Regions from separate parts of the Janthinobacterium sp. BJB301 genome, predicted to be linked through region 2. Evidence: predicted binding sites of a transcription regulator. Region 2 holds the regulator's gene; each other region holds the start of a gene.
The links. The regulator NrdR, encoded in region 2, represses ribonucleotide reductase genes. The targets are predictions, from matches to a motif close to CACNANATNTNGTG.
Positions count from the first base shown of each region.

Region 1: a site for NrdR is predicted at 2,454-2,467, ahead of CSQ91_RS17055 (ribonucleoside-diphosphate reductase subunit alpha). Genes of this name have one in related genera too.
Region 3: a site for NrdR is predicted at 2,868-2,881, ahead of CSQ91_RS02460 (ribonucleoside triphosphate reductase). Genes of this name have one in related genera too.

Region 1 covers NZ_PDZJ01000002.1:826,559-831,373, reverse strand. The annotation lists gene CSQ91_RS17075 (cytochrome C assembly family protein) at 1-318, shown strand, start outside; gene CSQ91_RS17070 (PP0621 family protein) at 315-575, shown strand; gene CSQ91_RS17065 (sigma 54-interacting transcriptional regulator) at 687-1,751, shown strand; gene ampD (1,6-anhydro-N-acetylmuramyl-L-alanine amidase AmpD) at 1,729-2,340, shown strand; gene CSQ91_RS17055 (ribonucleoside-diphosphate reductase subunit alpha) at 2,732-4,815, shown strand, end outside.
Region 2 covers NZ_PDZJ01000001.1:34,816-39,630, forward strand. The annotation lists gene tolQ (protein TolQ) at 1-219, opposite strand, end outside; gene ybgC (tol-pal system-associated acyl-CoA thioesterase) at 267-668, opposite strand; ZMP/ZTP riboswitch at 984-1,108, shown strand; gene glyA (serine hydroxymethyltransferase) at 1,220-2,467, shown strand; gene nrdR (transcriptional regulator NrdR) at 2,612-3,073, shown strand; gene pilV (type IV pilus modification protein PilV) at 3,303-3,872, shown strand; gene CSQ91_RS00215 (PilW family protein) at 3,869-4,815, shown strand, end outside.
Region 3 covers NZ_PDZJ01000001.1:544,057-548,871, forward strand. The annotation lists gene CSQ91_RS02445 (Pls/PosA family non-ribosomal peptide synthetase) at 1-30, opposite strand, end outside; gene CSQ91_RS02450 (anaerobic ribonucleoside-triphosphate reductase activating protein) at 179-886, opposite strand; gene nrdD (anaerobic ribonucleoside-triphosphate reductase) at 876-1,076, opposite strand; gene CSQ91_RS02460 (ribonucleoside triphosphate reductase) at 1,073-2,821, opposite strand; gene CSQ91_RS02465 (hypothetical protein) at 2,945-3,355, opposite strand; gene ubiU (ubiquinone anaerobic biosynthesis protein UbiU) at 3,518-4,555, shown strand; gene ubiV (ubiquinone anaerobic biosynthesis protein UbiV) at 4,565-4,815, shown strand, end outside.

The DNA.
Region 1 (4,815 bases), on a different contig from region 2:
TTGCCAGCCCTGCTGACGATGGAAAAACTGCTGTTCCGCATGATCGGCCTGGGCTTCATTCTGCTGAGCCTGACCGTGCTGTCGGGTATCGTGTTTTCCGAACAACTATTTGGCAAGGCCCTGAACTGGGATCACAAATCCGTGTTTACCATGCTGTCGTGGCTGTTGTTTGCCGCGCTGCTGGCAGGCCGCCGCTTTCGCGGCTGGCGCGGCAAGACGGCCCTGAGTTTTACCCTGGCCGGTTTCGCCACCTTGCTGCTGGCCTATGTCGGCAGCCGTTTTGTACTGGAAGTGGTTTTACACCGAGGATTCGCATGACACGTGTTTTATTCTGGCTGGCGCTGGTATTCCTGGTGCTGTTCGCTATCCGCAGCAAGATCCGGAGCATGCAGCAACGGGCCCGCGCGCAGCAGCAACAGCAGCCGAATCCGTTTGCGCCGCCGGGCCGGCCGCAGGAATTGCCTGATGCCGAACTGATGCTGTGCTGCGCCCATTGCGGCGTGTACTACCCGGCCTCCGAAAACGTGCAGGCCAAGGGCCACGATTACTGCAGCCACGCGCACGCCACCTTGTAAGGGCGTGCCGGCGCGCGTTGCTCATCCGTATCGTAACGGCCTCCGGCACCCGTCCGGCGTAGCATCTGCAGCAGGCGGTTCGTCGCCGCCATTGCAGAAAGGCGCGCTCCCATGTCCCGTCCCAGCCCGCAGACCGTCACCGCCGCCGGCATGCCGCCGGCGCCGCAACTGAGCGGCAACTCGCTGCCCATGCAGGCGCTGCGCGCGCAGATCGGCCGCATCGCCCACTGTGGCGCGCCGGTGGCCATCCGCGGCGAATCGGGCACGGGCAAGGAACTGGCGGCGCGCGCCATCCATGCGCAGGGCGCGCGCGCCAGCTTCCCGTTTATCGCCGTCAACTGTGGCGCCATTCCCGAAGCGCTGATGGAAGCGGAATTCTTCGGCTGCCGCCCGGGCGCCTATACGGGCGCGCTGCACGAACGCCAAGGCTTGTTCCAGGCAGCCCACGGTGGCAGCCTGCTGCTCGACGAAGTCGACGACCTGCCGCTGGCCATGCAGGTGAAACTGTTGCGCGTGCTGCAGGAGCGCCGCGTGCGCAAGCTGGGCGGCAGTACTGACGAGGCAGTCGACGTGCGCATCCTGTGCGCCAGCCAGCATGGCCTGGGGCGCGGCGTGGCGGCCGGGACGTTTCGCCAGGACCTGTTTTACCGCCTGAATGTGATCGAGCTGGCACTGCCGCCGCTGCGCGAACGGCGCGGCGATCTGCAGGTATTATGTGAGGTGATCCTCGCGCGCCTGTCGCCGCGCCGGGCAGTGAGCCTGGCGCCGCCCGTGCTGGCGGCCCTTGCCGCGTATGCGTTTCCCGGCAATGTGCGCGAACTGGAAAACGTGCTGGAGCGGGCGCTGGCCTTTGCCGACGGCGGCGTGATCGCGCTCGAGGGGCTGGCCTTGCCGCCGGCGGTGGGCAGCATGCCGTCGCGGGCGCCGCCGGCCTTGCCGGAGCGGCAACTGTGCCTGCCCGGCATGGCGGCGTATGGCGTGCCCCCCGTCTTGCCGCTGGACATGTATTTGCGCCAGGCCGAGCGCGACATGATCATGCTGGCGCTGGTGCAGGCGCGCTACCACCGCGCGCGGGCGGCACGCCAACTGGGCCTGAGCGTGCGCCAGTTGCGTTACCGCATGCAGAAATTGACGATACAGGAAGCCCTACTTGATGAGCGCATGGACGATAGATGAAGACGGCTGGTGCGATGGCGCGCTGCGCTATGACTCCCAATACTACGATGCGCGACCGGACGGCGCGCAAGTCGATTTGCTGGTGATCCATAACATCAGCTTGCCGGGCGGCCACTTTGGCGGACCGCATGTGTCGGACTTGTTTACGGGCCGGGTAGATTATAATGCCGATCCTTCTTTCGCCGACCTGCGTGGCTTGCAAGTCTCGGCGCACTTTTTTGTGCGGCGCGATGGTGCGTTGCTGCAATATGTTTCTGCTGATAAACGTGCCTGGCATGCCGGCGCGTCCACCTTCGAGGGACGTCCGCAGTGCAATGGCTATTCCATCGGTATCGAAATGGAAGGCGCGGACGATGTGCCCTTTCAGCGGCGGCAATACCATGTCCTGGCGGCGCTGACGGTGGCGCTGGCGGCGCGCTACGGGCTGTCCCAGGTGCGCGGCCACGAGCATATCGCGCCGGGAAGGAAGACGGATCCGGGACCGTTTTTTGACTGGCATTTTTACCAAGTATGCTGGCTGGAAACCTTGCGCGGGCAGCCTGCGTTAGCGCTTACTTCGCGGGGATTGGGCTTTCCATCCATGCCCTGAAAAGTCAACCGAAATCGTATAAGAAAAGACAAAAAATTACGCTGGCGGATGCCGGAAAACTATTGCATCACCCTTCGATGGGTACTACAATTAGTGCAGAAGTTGGATGTAAAGACTATATCTAGTGCCATCACAGACGTTTTCAGAATTATTGTCAAAGCTATCCGGATTGCTGATAAAGCACTGGAACTGGCGGTTTATCACCCTTGATCGTGTTTCGCGCCAGCCGGGCAGTGCGGTGTGGCGAGATGGATACTGACCTGTTTTATGCACTATGAATTTACTATTTAGCAACAAATACCTGAAGAAACCCTGACCATCGGGCGTTCTATTCAACAACACACGCGGCAGCAAAACTGCAGGCTGACTTTAGCTGACAACGGGAGCTTCAATGCAATCACCACAAGATATTTCCATCCATCCAACGCCAGTATCGCCAGCGCCAGGCGCGGCCAACAGTGTGGCGAGCACGGGCGCGGCATTGGGCGACTATCGCATCATCCGCCGCAACGGCGCGGTGGTGGCATTTGAGCCTTCGAAGATCGCCATCGCCATGACCAAGGCGTTTTTGGCCGTTAACGGCGGCCAGGGCGCAGCCTCGGCACGCATCCGCGAACTGGTGGAACAACTGACCGACGGCGTCGTCGCCGCGCTGGTGCGCCGCCATCCGGGCGGCGGCACCTTCCATATCGAAGACGTGCAAGACCAGGTGGAACTGTCGCTGATGCGTTCGGGCGAACACGACGTGGCGCGTGCCTACGTGCTGTACCGCGCCAAGCACATGGAAGAGCGCCGCCTGCAGAAGGAAGCGCAAGGCGCCTCCGCGCAAGTCACCGCGCCCCAGCTGAACGTCACCGACAACGGCGTGCGCCGCCTGCTGGACATGCAGGAAGTGCGCGACCTGATCAACGCCGCCTGCGCCGGCCTGGAAAAGCACGTCGATGCCGACGCCATCCTGGCTGAAACAGTGAAAAACCTGTACGACGGCGTGCCCGTCGAAGAGCTGCACAAGTCGGCCATTCTGGCGGCGCGCGCGCTGATGGAAAAAGACCCGGCCTACAGCCAGGTCACGGCCCGCATCCTGCTGCACACGGTGCGCAAGGAAGTGTTCGGCAAGGAAGTGCCGCAAGCGGCCGCTGCCGCCGAATACCTGACGTATTTCCCGCAATACATCGCCAAGGGCATCGCCGCCGAGCTGCTGAACCCGGTACTCGCCAGCTTCGACCTGGAACGCCTGGCCAAAGCCATCGTGGCCGACCGCGACTTGCAATTCGGCTACATCGGCCTGCAAACCCTGTATGACCGCTACTTCCTGCACATCCAGGACGTGCGCATCGAAATGCCGCAAGCGTTCTACATGCGCGTGGCCATGGGCCTGGCGCTGAACGAGGCGGACCGCGAAGCGCGCGCCATCGAGTTCTACAGCCTGCTGTCCTCGTTCGACTTCATGAGCTCGACGCCGACCCTGTTCAACTCGGGCACCCTGCGCTCGCAGCTGTCGTCGTGCTACCTGAGCACCGTCTCGGATGACCTGGAAGGCATCTACGACGCCATCAAGGACAACGCGCTGCTGGCCAAGTTTGCCGGCGGCCTGGGTAACGACTGGACGCCAGTGCGCGCCCTGGGCGCCCACATCAAGGGCACCAACGGCAAGTCGCAAGGCGTGGTGCCGTTCCTGAAAGTGGTGAATGACACGGCCGTGGCAGTCAACCAGGGCGGCAAGCGCAAGGGCGCCGTTTGCGCCTACCTGGAAACCTGGCACATGGATATCGAGGAATTCCTTGACCTGCGCAAGAACACGGGCGACGACCGCCGCCGCACGCACGACATGAACACGGCGAACTGGATTCCCGACATGTTCATGAAGCGCGTCATGGAAAAAGGCGAATGGACCCTGTTCTCGCCGTCGGACACGCCAGACCTGCACGACAAGGTCGGCAAGGCTTTTGAACAGGCTTACGTGGGCTATGAAGCCAAGGCCGCCGCCGGCGAAATCCGCGTCTTCAAGAAGATCGCCGCGCTGGACCTGTGGCGCAAGATGCTGTCGATGCTGTTTGAAACGGGCCACCCATGGATCACGTTCAAGGACCCTTGCAACATCCGCAGCCCGCAGTCGCACGTCGGCGTCGTCCACAGCTCGAACCTGTGCACGGAAATCACCCTGAACACCAGCAGCGATGAAATCGCCGTCTGCAACCTCGGTTCCGTGAACATGCCGGCGCACATGAAGGAAGGCAAGCTCGATCACGTCAAGCTGGCCAAGACCATCCGTACCGCCATGCGCATGCTCGACAACGTCATCGACATCAATTACTACGCCGTTGACAAGGCGCGCAATTCGAACATGCGCCACCGTCCGGTCGGCATGGGCGTGATGGGCTTCCAGGACTGCCTGCACATGATGCGCATCCCGTTCGCCTCGGACGCCGCCGTGTCGTTTGCCGACACCTCGATGGAAGCCGTTTGCTACTACGC
Region 2 (4,815 bases):
GCTGGCGTTCTGGTGCAGCGCATGCAGGTTGCCGCCGGCCCAGAAGCTGCGTTCGAATTCGATGGTTTGCTTGCGCGCCTGGCGCACGGCAAACATCTTGCGGAAAATGTAGGTCCAGCTGGTCAGGGAAATCAGCAGCAGCAGGGCCATGATCAGTTGCACGATCAAATGGGCATTGGAGATGAGCGCGAGGAAAGAAAGATCTTGTGTAACGTTCATTGGCTGGCAGTCTGTTGGGTGAATTGTCCGGGAGTGGCGGGTAGGGCTCAGGCGGCGCGCATGCGGGCCGCGACTGCATCAGGCACGGCGCGCGGGCGCAGTGCCGAATCGACGCAGCCGATCTTGACGCGGGCCGTATTGAGCAGGCGGTCGCCGCACCAGGCTTGTTGCAGGAAAACGATGGAGGCGCGCCCCATTTTTTCTATGCTTAAGGTTAATCTTACCGTGTCATCGAGCCTGGCTGGCGCATGATAGTCGGCGTTGACGCTTTTGACAACGAACATTGCATCGTGCTGCTCCAGCAATGCCTGCTGGCCCACGTCGATGGCGCGCAGCCATTCGGTACGCGCGCGTTCGAAGAATTTCAGGTAATTTGCGTAATAGACGATGCCGCCGGCGTCGGTGTCTTCATAGTAGACACGTACGTTCCAGGTAAAGACTGAAGGCATGTTTATTGCGCCAGTAGTGAGATTGAGCAACATTTTACGCGATTTTTCTTCTTGTGACTGTGGGCGCTTGCTGGAAAGCCATGCAAAAGCTGCATATAAGTTGCACCGCAGCATTGTAAATCCGGCGTGTGCAATGGCAAGCTTCGTAACATACGCTTACATGCCATGGCCAGGTTTAAGTTCAGCTTAAAAGCCGCAGTCATGCCCCGGGGCAGCTTGTGGCCGCACCCTGGCTGGGGTGGCGCGCGGCGATTATAGCCGCACGGTTGCATTCCTTGCTCAATTTGGGCACTTAACTTACAATTTGGCTTCCATTACGTCTCACGTGACTGGCGAAAAGTCGGGCGATCTCCATGAATGGCGATCGGCAAACCGGCGAAAGGTGGGCATCCACCGGGAAACGTGAGATTTTTCATCAGCCGTTCGCCTGGGTAGCCACTATGGAAAAGCACGAAGAGGCTGCCTGTCCAATGTTGTTATTCACTTAACGCCGGCTCCCCTCATTCGATCCAACCTGCCAGTACAAGCACCCTCATACTTGGAGTTTTTACATGTTTGCAAAAGATCACAACCTCGCCAACGTCGATCCTGAATTGTTCGCCGTCATCCAAAAAGAGAATACGCGCCAGCACGACCACATCGAACTGATCGCGTCGGAGAACTACACGTCGCCAGCCGTAATGGAAGCGCAAGGCTCGCAGCTGACGAATAAATATGCCGAAGGCTACCCAGGCAAGCGCTACTACGGTGGCTGCGAATACGTCGATGTGGCCGAGCAACTGGCTATCGACCGCGTGAAACAGCTGTTCGGCGCCGAATGCGCGAACGTGCAGCCGAATTCCGGCTCGCAGGCGAACCAGGGCGTGTTCTTCGCCATGCTGAAACCAGGCGACCTGATCATGGGTATGTCGCTGGCCGAAGGCGGCCACCTGACCCACGGCATGCCGCTGAACATGTCCGGCAAATGGTTTGACGTCGTCTCCTACGGCTTGACGGCGGAAGAAGACATCGACTACGAGGCAATGGAGCGCCTGGCCCGCGAACGCAAGCCGAAACTGATCATCGCTGGCGCGTCGGCGTTCTCGAAAAAGATCGACTTCGAACGCTTCAGCAAGATCGCCAAGGAAGTTGGCGCGTATTTCATGGTCGACATGGCCCACTATGCCGGCCTGATCGCCGCCGGCCTGTACCCGAACCCGGTGCCGTTCGCCGACTTCGTCACCTCGACCACGCATAAATCCCTGCGCGGCCCGCGCGGCGGCATCATCCTGATGAAGGCCGAACACGAAAAAGCCATCAACTCGGCCATCTTCCCTGGCATCCAGGGCGGCCCGCTGATGCACGTGATCGCCGGCAAGGCCGTCGCCTTCAAGGAAGCGCTGAGCCCTGAATTCGTCGAATACCAGAAGCAAGTGATCAAGAACGCCGACGTGCTGGCGAAAACCCTGATCAAGCGCGGCCTGCGCATCGTGTCCGGCGGCACCGAATCGCACGTCATGCTGGTCGACCTGCGCGCCAAGAACCTGACGGGCAAGGAAGCCGAAGCCATCCTCGGTTCCGCGCACATCACCTGCAACAAGAACGGCATCCCGAACGACCCGCAAAAGCCATTCGTCACCTCGGGCATCCGCCTGGGCAGCCCGGCGATGACGACGCGCGGTTTCAAGGAAGCGCAAGCGGAAGAAGTGGGCAACCTGATCGCCGACGTGCTGGACAATCCGCATGACGCCGCCACCATCGAGCGCGTGAAAGCGGCCGTGAAAGTGCTGGCCGACGCGCACCCGGTATACGGAGCATAATTATTTGTCCAGAATGTGTCATACGGAGTAAGATTCTGTATGACACATTCCAGTCGTGCCCAAGGGCGCCCGGAGTGATTCGGGCGCCCTTTGTACAAGGGCGGCGATTTCCCGTAATTATTACTATAAAGTTGTAGCCAGCCCATGAAATGTCCATTTTGCCAGCACGGCGACACCCAGGTTCTCGATACGCGCGTATCGGAGGAAGGGGATGCCATTCGGCGCCGCCGCCGTTGCGGCAAATGCGACAAGCGTTTTACCACGTACGAGCGCATTGAACTTATCATGCCGGCCGTCGTCAAAAAGAATGGCAGCCGGACGGAGTTCGCTGCGGATAAGTTGCGCGGCAGTTTGATGCTGGCCTTGCGCAAGCGTCCCGTCGCGGCCGCCTCCGTGGATACGGCCATCGCGTCCATCCAGGAAAAACTGTTGACCAGCGGCTTGCGCGAAGTCGATTCCGGCTATATCGGCGAACTCGTCATGCAAGAATTGAAGCGCCTGGACAAGATCGCCTACATCCGCTTCGCCTCCGTCTACAAGAACTTCGAAGACCTGGCCGAGTTCCAGGATGCGATTGCCGAAGTGGGACAGGCACGCAAGCCCTGACGTTCACTTCGCCGACAACGGGGCTGCTCATGCGCCCCGTTTTCACCATGCCAGCGTTCGCCTGGCAAGCGGCCTGATCAATTCAACGCTGTTCTTCTCACCTTATCGCCTTCCTGTTTGCGCTAGCGCAGATCCGGTTTTTTGCGCGCGCCTATCTTGTAGCTGGGCCGCCTGTTCTTGCGACTCTTTCTGCGGAAGGGAGTAGCGCATGCGCAATGGCGGTCGCACTATGTTTCCTGCGGGTGGCAGCAGCCTCGTCGAGGTGCTCGTGTCGCTGCTGCTGTTGGCGCTGGGCCTGCTCGGTGCCAGCATCCTGCAACTGAACGCCCTGCGCGCGCGCCACGAGTCGGCGTTGTTGTCGGCGGGCGTGCAACTGGCCGCCGGCATAGCCGAGCGCATGCGCGCAAACAGCGTGCTCATGAATGGACCCGATGCGGGCAATCCCTACCTGAACGTGACGTACGCGGCGGCGGACGGCGCCGACGCTGGCGGCGGTGCGCCGGACTGCTTCGGTGCCGCCGCCTGCGGTGCGGCTGAACTGGCGCAATTCGATATCGCCGAATGGAAGCAACGGCTGCATGCGGCCTTGCCCGGCGCGCGTCTGCACATTTGCCGGGACCTCGCCGCGTGGGACGCCGCTGCCGAGGGTTTGCACTGGGCTTGCAGCGGCGGCAAGGGGGCGCCCATCGTCATCAAGCTGGGCTGGCGCGCCCGTCTGCCCGATGGCTCGTCCGCGGAGAATGCGGCAGGCGAGTCGCTGCCCAGGCTGGCATTCCAGCTGGGCGGAGGCGGGGCATGAACCGCGTGCCTGCCGCGTGGCGCCGGCATCGTGGCATGAGCCTGGTGGAATTGCTGGTGGCCCTGTCGCTCGGTGCGCTGTTGATGTTGGCGGCCAGTAGCGTGTTGCTGGCGGCCAGCGGCAGCTATGGCGACCAGTCCTCCAGCGCGCGGCTGGATGACAGCGGCCGCTATGCGCTCGATACCATCGCCCGCGCCGTGCGCCAGACGGCGTACGTGAACTGGGATAGCAGCGCCGCGCCCGTCGCCCATGCCGATGACGACAGCGCCAATGTGGCCGGACTCGACGCGCGCAGCCTGGGCAAGAACAGCGAAGGCATCAGCGGCGCGCTGCCCGGCGCCCTGCATGGCAGCGATGTGCTGGCCTTGCGCTATTACGGCGCTGGCAAGGAAGAGGGCGGCGACGGTTCCGTGCTCAATTGCGCGGGTTTTGGCGTGGGCGCCGCGCAAACGGAGGCGCAGCGGGGCTGGAGCATTTTCTATGTAGCGCAGGGTGCCGATGGCGAGGGGGAATTGCGCTGCAAATACCGTGGCGCGAACGGCTGGGGCGCGGACGCCATCATCCGCGGCGTCGACGGCTTCCAGGTGCTGTATGGCCTCGACACGGATACGCCGGCCGACGGCGTGGCGAACCGCTATGTCAACGCCAGCGCGCTCGACGCCTACGATGCGGCGCTGGTGCTGGTTGGCGCGGACGCGGCCGCGCGTCAGCGCGATTTTCACCGGCGCACGCACTGGAAGCGCGTGGCCAGCGTGCGCGTGGCGCTGCTATTGCATGGCGAGGCGGGCCAGGCGGACAAGATGGCGGAACTGGGGCCGGCGCAGTTCGATCTGTTCGGCAAGGCGTATGCCGAGGCGCACGGCGCCGGGGACACGGGCGTGCGCATCGCGCGCGCGTCCTTGCCCGCCGCAACGCGCTCCCGGCTGCGGCAACTGGCGCAGAC
Region 3 (4,815 bases), 510 kb from region 2:
GCCTGGGCTGACTGCAGTGAAATCGTTCATGGATGACGCTTATCTGTAATGCGGAGTGAAGAATCTGACGGGCTGCGCATGGCGCGCGGCACAGTTGATACATTACAGCACGCAAGACATTTCAGCGTTGCAGAACGGGGAATTTTGTAGAGCTTTCAGCAATTATGTGGCGGCAGGATCAACCGCCATGATTACGGAATGTAAATCGCGGAAACATGGCGCCGATTTGCGCCAAGGTATGCGCCGCCGGATAGCCGTGCAGGGGGCGGCCGGACAGCGCCGCGTCCGCGCAGCCTTCGGCGCGGAATTGCTGCAGCACGTAGTTGTCGACGCCTTTCGCGGCCAGGGTGGTGGCCAGGGACAGCAACTGCTCGTCCGGCAGCAGATCCGGGTGGGTGGTGGTGCGGCATTCGTAGGCGACGCCGCTGGCGAGGATGGCGTCCAGGCAGGCGCGCGCCGGGTCGCCGCTGCCGGCCACGCGGGTCACATGACGATAGTCGGCAAACGGCGCCTTGATGTCGAAGCCGACCCAGTCGACCAGGGGCAGCACTTCCTGCAGGCGCTGCGGATAGATGCAGGCCGTGTGCAGGCCGATGCCGAATCCCAGTTCCCTGACGTCCTGCATGGCCCGCCCCAGCGCCGGGTCCATGCACGCTTCGCCGCCGCTGAAGACGACGGCGTCGACCAGGCCTGCGCGGCGGCGCAGCCAGGTCAACACGTCGTGCCAGGGCATGGCGCCTTCCGGCGTGCGCGCCTGCAGGTGAGGATTGTGGCAATAGCCGCAACGCCAGGGGCAGCCCTGCACGAACACCACGGCCGCCAGCTTGCCAGGGTAGTCGGTGGCGGAAAAGGGCGTCAGGCCGCCCACTTTCAAATCAGCCGCCATGGCAGGCGGGCAGGCCAACCCGCGCGCTCGCTTCCGTAAAGTACTGGCGCTCGTGGAATTCGCCCTGCTTGCCGATGTTGAACGAGGCGACGGGCCGGTGATAGCCCATCACGCGGGTCCAGATTTCGCAGCGCTGGCGTTCGGTGTCGAGCAGGGTGATGGCGGGAGTGAAGTCGGGACGTGCGTTCATGGCGTTTCCTTGAGTGGGTGAGCGAGATCGGACTGCTTGCGCGCGATCAGTTCCGCGTCGCAGGTGGGACAGAATTCATGTTTGCCGGCCAGGTAGCCGTGGCGCGGGCAGATGGAAAACGTGGGCGTGACCGTGATATAGGGCAGCGAGAAGCGGCTCAGGGCGCGTTTCACCAGCTCGCGGCAGGCATTCGCGTCCGATAGCGCTTCCGTCATGTACAGGTGCAGCACCGTGCCGCCCGTGTACTTGCGCTGCAGCGCGTCCTGCAATTCCAGCGCCTCGAACGGGTCGTCCGTATGGCCGACGGGCAGCTGCGACGAATTCGTGTAGTACGGGTTGTCGACCGTGCCCGCCTGCAGGATGGCGGGGAAGCGCTTGCGGTCTTCGCGGGCGAAGCGGTAGGTCGTGCCTTCGGCCGGCGTCGCTTCCAGGTTGTACATATGGCCCGTCTCTTCCTGGAAGGCCACCATGCGGGCGCGTACGTGGTCGAGCAGGCGCACGGCCAGCGCGTGGCCTTCTGGCGTCGTGATGTCCCAGGCGTCGCCGCTGAAATTGCGGATCATCTCGTTGATGCCGTTCACGCCCAGGGTGGAAAAGTGGTTGCGCAGGGTGCCAAGGTAGCGCTTCGTGTACGGGAACAGGCCTTGCTGCATCAGTTCTTCGATGGTGCGGCGCTTGATTTCCAGGCTGGTCTTGCCCAGTTCCAGCAGGCGGTCCAGGTCCGCCATCAGGGCTGGCTCGTCGCCGCGCCATCGGTGGCCCAGGCGCGCGCAGTTGATCGTCACCACGCCCAGGGAACCCGTCTGCTCGGCGGAACCGAACAGGCCGTTGCCCCGTTTCAGCAGTTCGCGCAAGTCCAGCTGCAAGCGGCAGCACATGGAGCGGATCATGTTCGGCTTGAGTTCCGAATTGATGAAGTTCTGGAAATAGGGCAGGCCGTAGCGGGCCGTCATCTCGAACAGGCGTTCGGCGTTTTCGCTATGCCAGTCGAAATCCTCGGTGATGTTATAGGTGGGGATGGGGAAGGTGAAGACTCTGCCCTTGGCATCGCCCGCCATCATGATCTCGATGTAGGCGCGGTTGATCATGTCCATCTCCACCTGCAGCTCGCCATAGCTGAAGTCCATTTCCTGGCCGGCGATGACGGGAATCTGCTCGCGCAAGTCGTCCGGGCAGACCCAGTCGAAGGTGAGGTTGGTGAACGGCGTCTGCGTGCCCCAGCGCGATGGCACGTTGAGGTTGAAGATCAGTTCCTGCATGTACTGGCGCACGTCTTCGTAGCGCAGGCTGTCCTTGCGGATGTAGGGCGCCATATAGGTGTCGAAGGAGCTGAACGCCTGCGCGCCGGCCCACTCGTTTTGCAGGGTGCCGAGAAAATTGACGATCTGGCCGATGGCGCTCGACATGTGCTTGGGCGGACCGGATTCGATCTTGCCCGGCACGCCATTCAAGCCTTCGTGCAGCAGGGTGCGCAGCGACCAGCCGGCGCAATAGCCGGCCAGCATGTCGAGGTCGTGGATGTGCAGCGCCGCTTCGCGGTGCGCCGCGCCCACTTCCGGCGGATACACCTGGTCCAGCCAGTAGTTGGCGATGACCTTGCCCGACACGTTGAGTATCAGGCCGCCCAGCGAGTAGCCCTGGTTGGCGTTGGCGTTGACACGCCAGTCGCGCCGCTCCAGGTATTCATTGATGGACGCGGCGACATCGACCTGGCCGCGTGTGGGGGAAACTGCATTTGTCGTCATGAAACCTCCAATAAACACAACATGCGGTGTTTTTATGGAGATTAATCACTAAATATAGTGGCGTCAAAGGGCGCGTGCAGTTGCGTGACGAATCCTTGATGCAGGTGAAAAAAGCGCCCCCGTTTACTTTTTCGCGCGGCCCTGGCGCAGGATGAAGTAGCTCAGGCCAAAGTACGCGGCGGCGCAGACGGCGATGCTGATGGCGGAGGCGGGCAGCACGTGCGCCCAGATTTCCAGCGGCGAGAAGGTGCTCCAGCTGGCGACGCGGATATCGAAGGTGACGTAGTTCGCCAGCAGCCAGTAGACGGCCAGCAAGCCCGTGCTGATGGCGATCTGGCGCGGCACCGGCATGGCGCGGCGCGCGAAGACGGCTTGCAGGAACAGCAGCAGCACGCCCGGATACGCGCCCAGCACCTCGGGCGACAGCACGGACAGGGTCGCGTCATCGTAGCCGTCGGCCGGCGCGGCCCACTGCACTTGCAGCACGGTGAGGAACAGGGTGAGCAGGAAGATCAGCAGCGGTTTGCGGGGCATGGCGGGCAATCGAAGAGGGAGAAAAGGGGGGCATTTTACAGCCAGGTCAAGCAAGTTGAACGCGCGCCAGCCATGCATGCATTCCTTCACCTGCGTCAAGGACTGGGCAGCATGGGCGGGGCTATAGTCTGCACCCTGAGCCGATACAGGACTGTGAATATCATGATGCTTGAATCAACCACCGCCACCCGCGTGGCCGGACCGCTGGAACTGGTCTGCCCCGCCGGCAGCCTGCCCGCCTTGAAAGCGGCCGTCGACAATGGCGCCGACACCGTTTACCTAGGCTTTCGCGACGCCACCAATGCGCGCAATTTCGCCGGCCTCAATTTCGACGAGAAGGCCATCGCCGAGGGCGTGCGCTACGCCCACCAATATGGGCGCAAGGTGCTGCTGGCGCTGAATACCTATCCACAGCCGCACAACTGGGCCGTGTGGCGCAGCGCCATCGACCGCGCCGCGCAGGCCGGCATCGACGCCATGATCGTGGCCGATCCGGGCCTGATGGCCTACGCAAGTGAGCATCACCCGCAGCTGCGCCTGCACCTGTCCGTGCAGGGCTCGGCCACCAACTACGAAGCCATCAATTTTTACCATGAGCACTTCGGCATCGCCCGCGCCGTGCTGCCGCGCGTGCTGTCGATGGCGCAGGTGGAGCAACTGATCGCCAAGACGGAAGTCGAGATCGAGGTCTTCGGCTTCGGCTCCCTGTGCGTGATGGTCGAAGGGCGCTGCGCGCTGTCGTCGTATGCGACGGGCGAGGCGCCGAATACCCATGGCGTGTGCTCGCCGGCGAAATCCGTGCGTTGGCTGGAAACGCCGAACGGCCTCGAATCGCGCCTGAACGGCGTGCTGATCGACCGCTATGCGCCCGGCGAAAACGCCAGCTATCCCACCCTGTGCAAGGGCCGTTTCGAAGTCAATGATGAAGAGTATTACGCCATCGAGGAGCCGGCCAGCCTGAATACCCTGGCGCTGCTGCCGCAACTGATCGCCATGGGCGTGCGGGCCGTGAAGATCGAAGGACGCCAGCGCAGCCCCGCCTACGTGGCGCAGGTGACGCGCGTGTGGCGCGAGGCGATCGACGCCTGCCGCGAAGGCAATGCGCGCTACGCCGTCAAGCCGGGCTGGATGGCGGCCATGGACAAGCTGGCCGAAGGCCAGCAGCACACATTAGGTGCTTACCACAGATCTTGGAAATAGAGGATGAACATGCTGAAGCTTTCACTGGGCCCCTTGCTGTACTACTGGCCACGCGCCACCGTCTTCGAGTTTTACCAGCAGATCGCCGGCACCGCCGTCGATATCGTGTATCTGGGCGAAACCGTCTGCTCGCGCCGGCATGAGGTGCGTCTGGCCGACTGGCTCGATATCGCCGACATGCTGGCCGCCGCCGGCAAGGAAGTGGTGCTGTCGACGCAGGCGCTGATCGAGGCGGGCGCCGAACTGGCGACCCTGCGCCG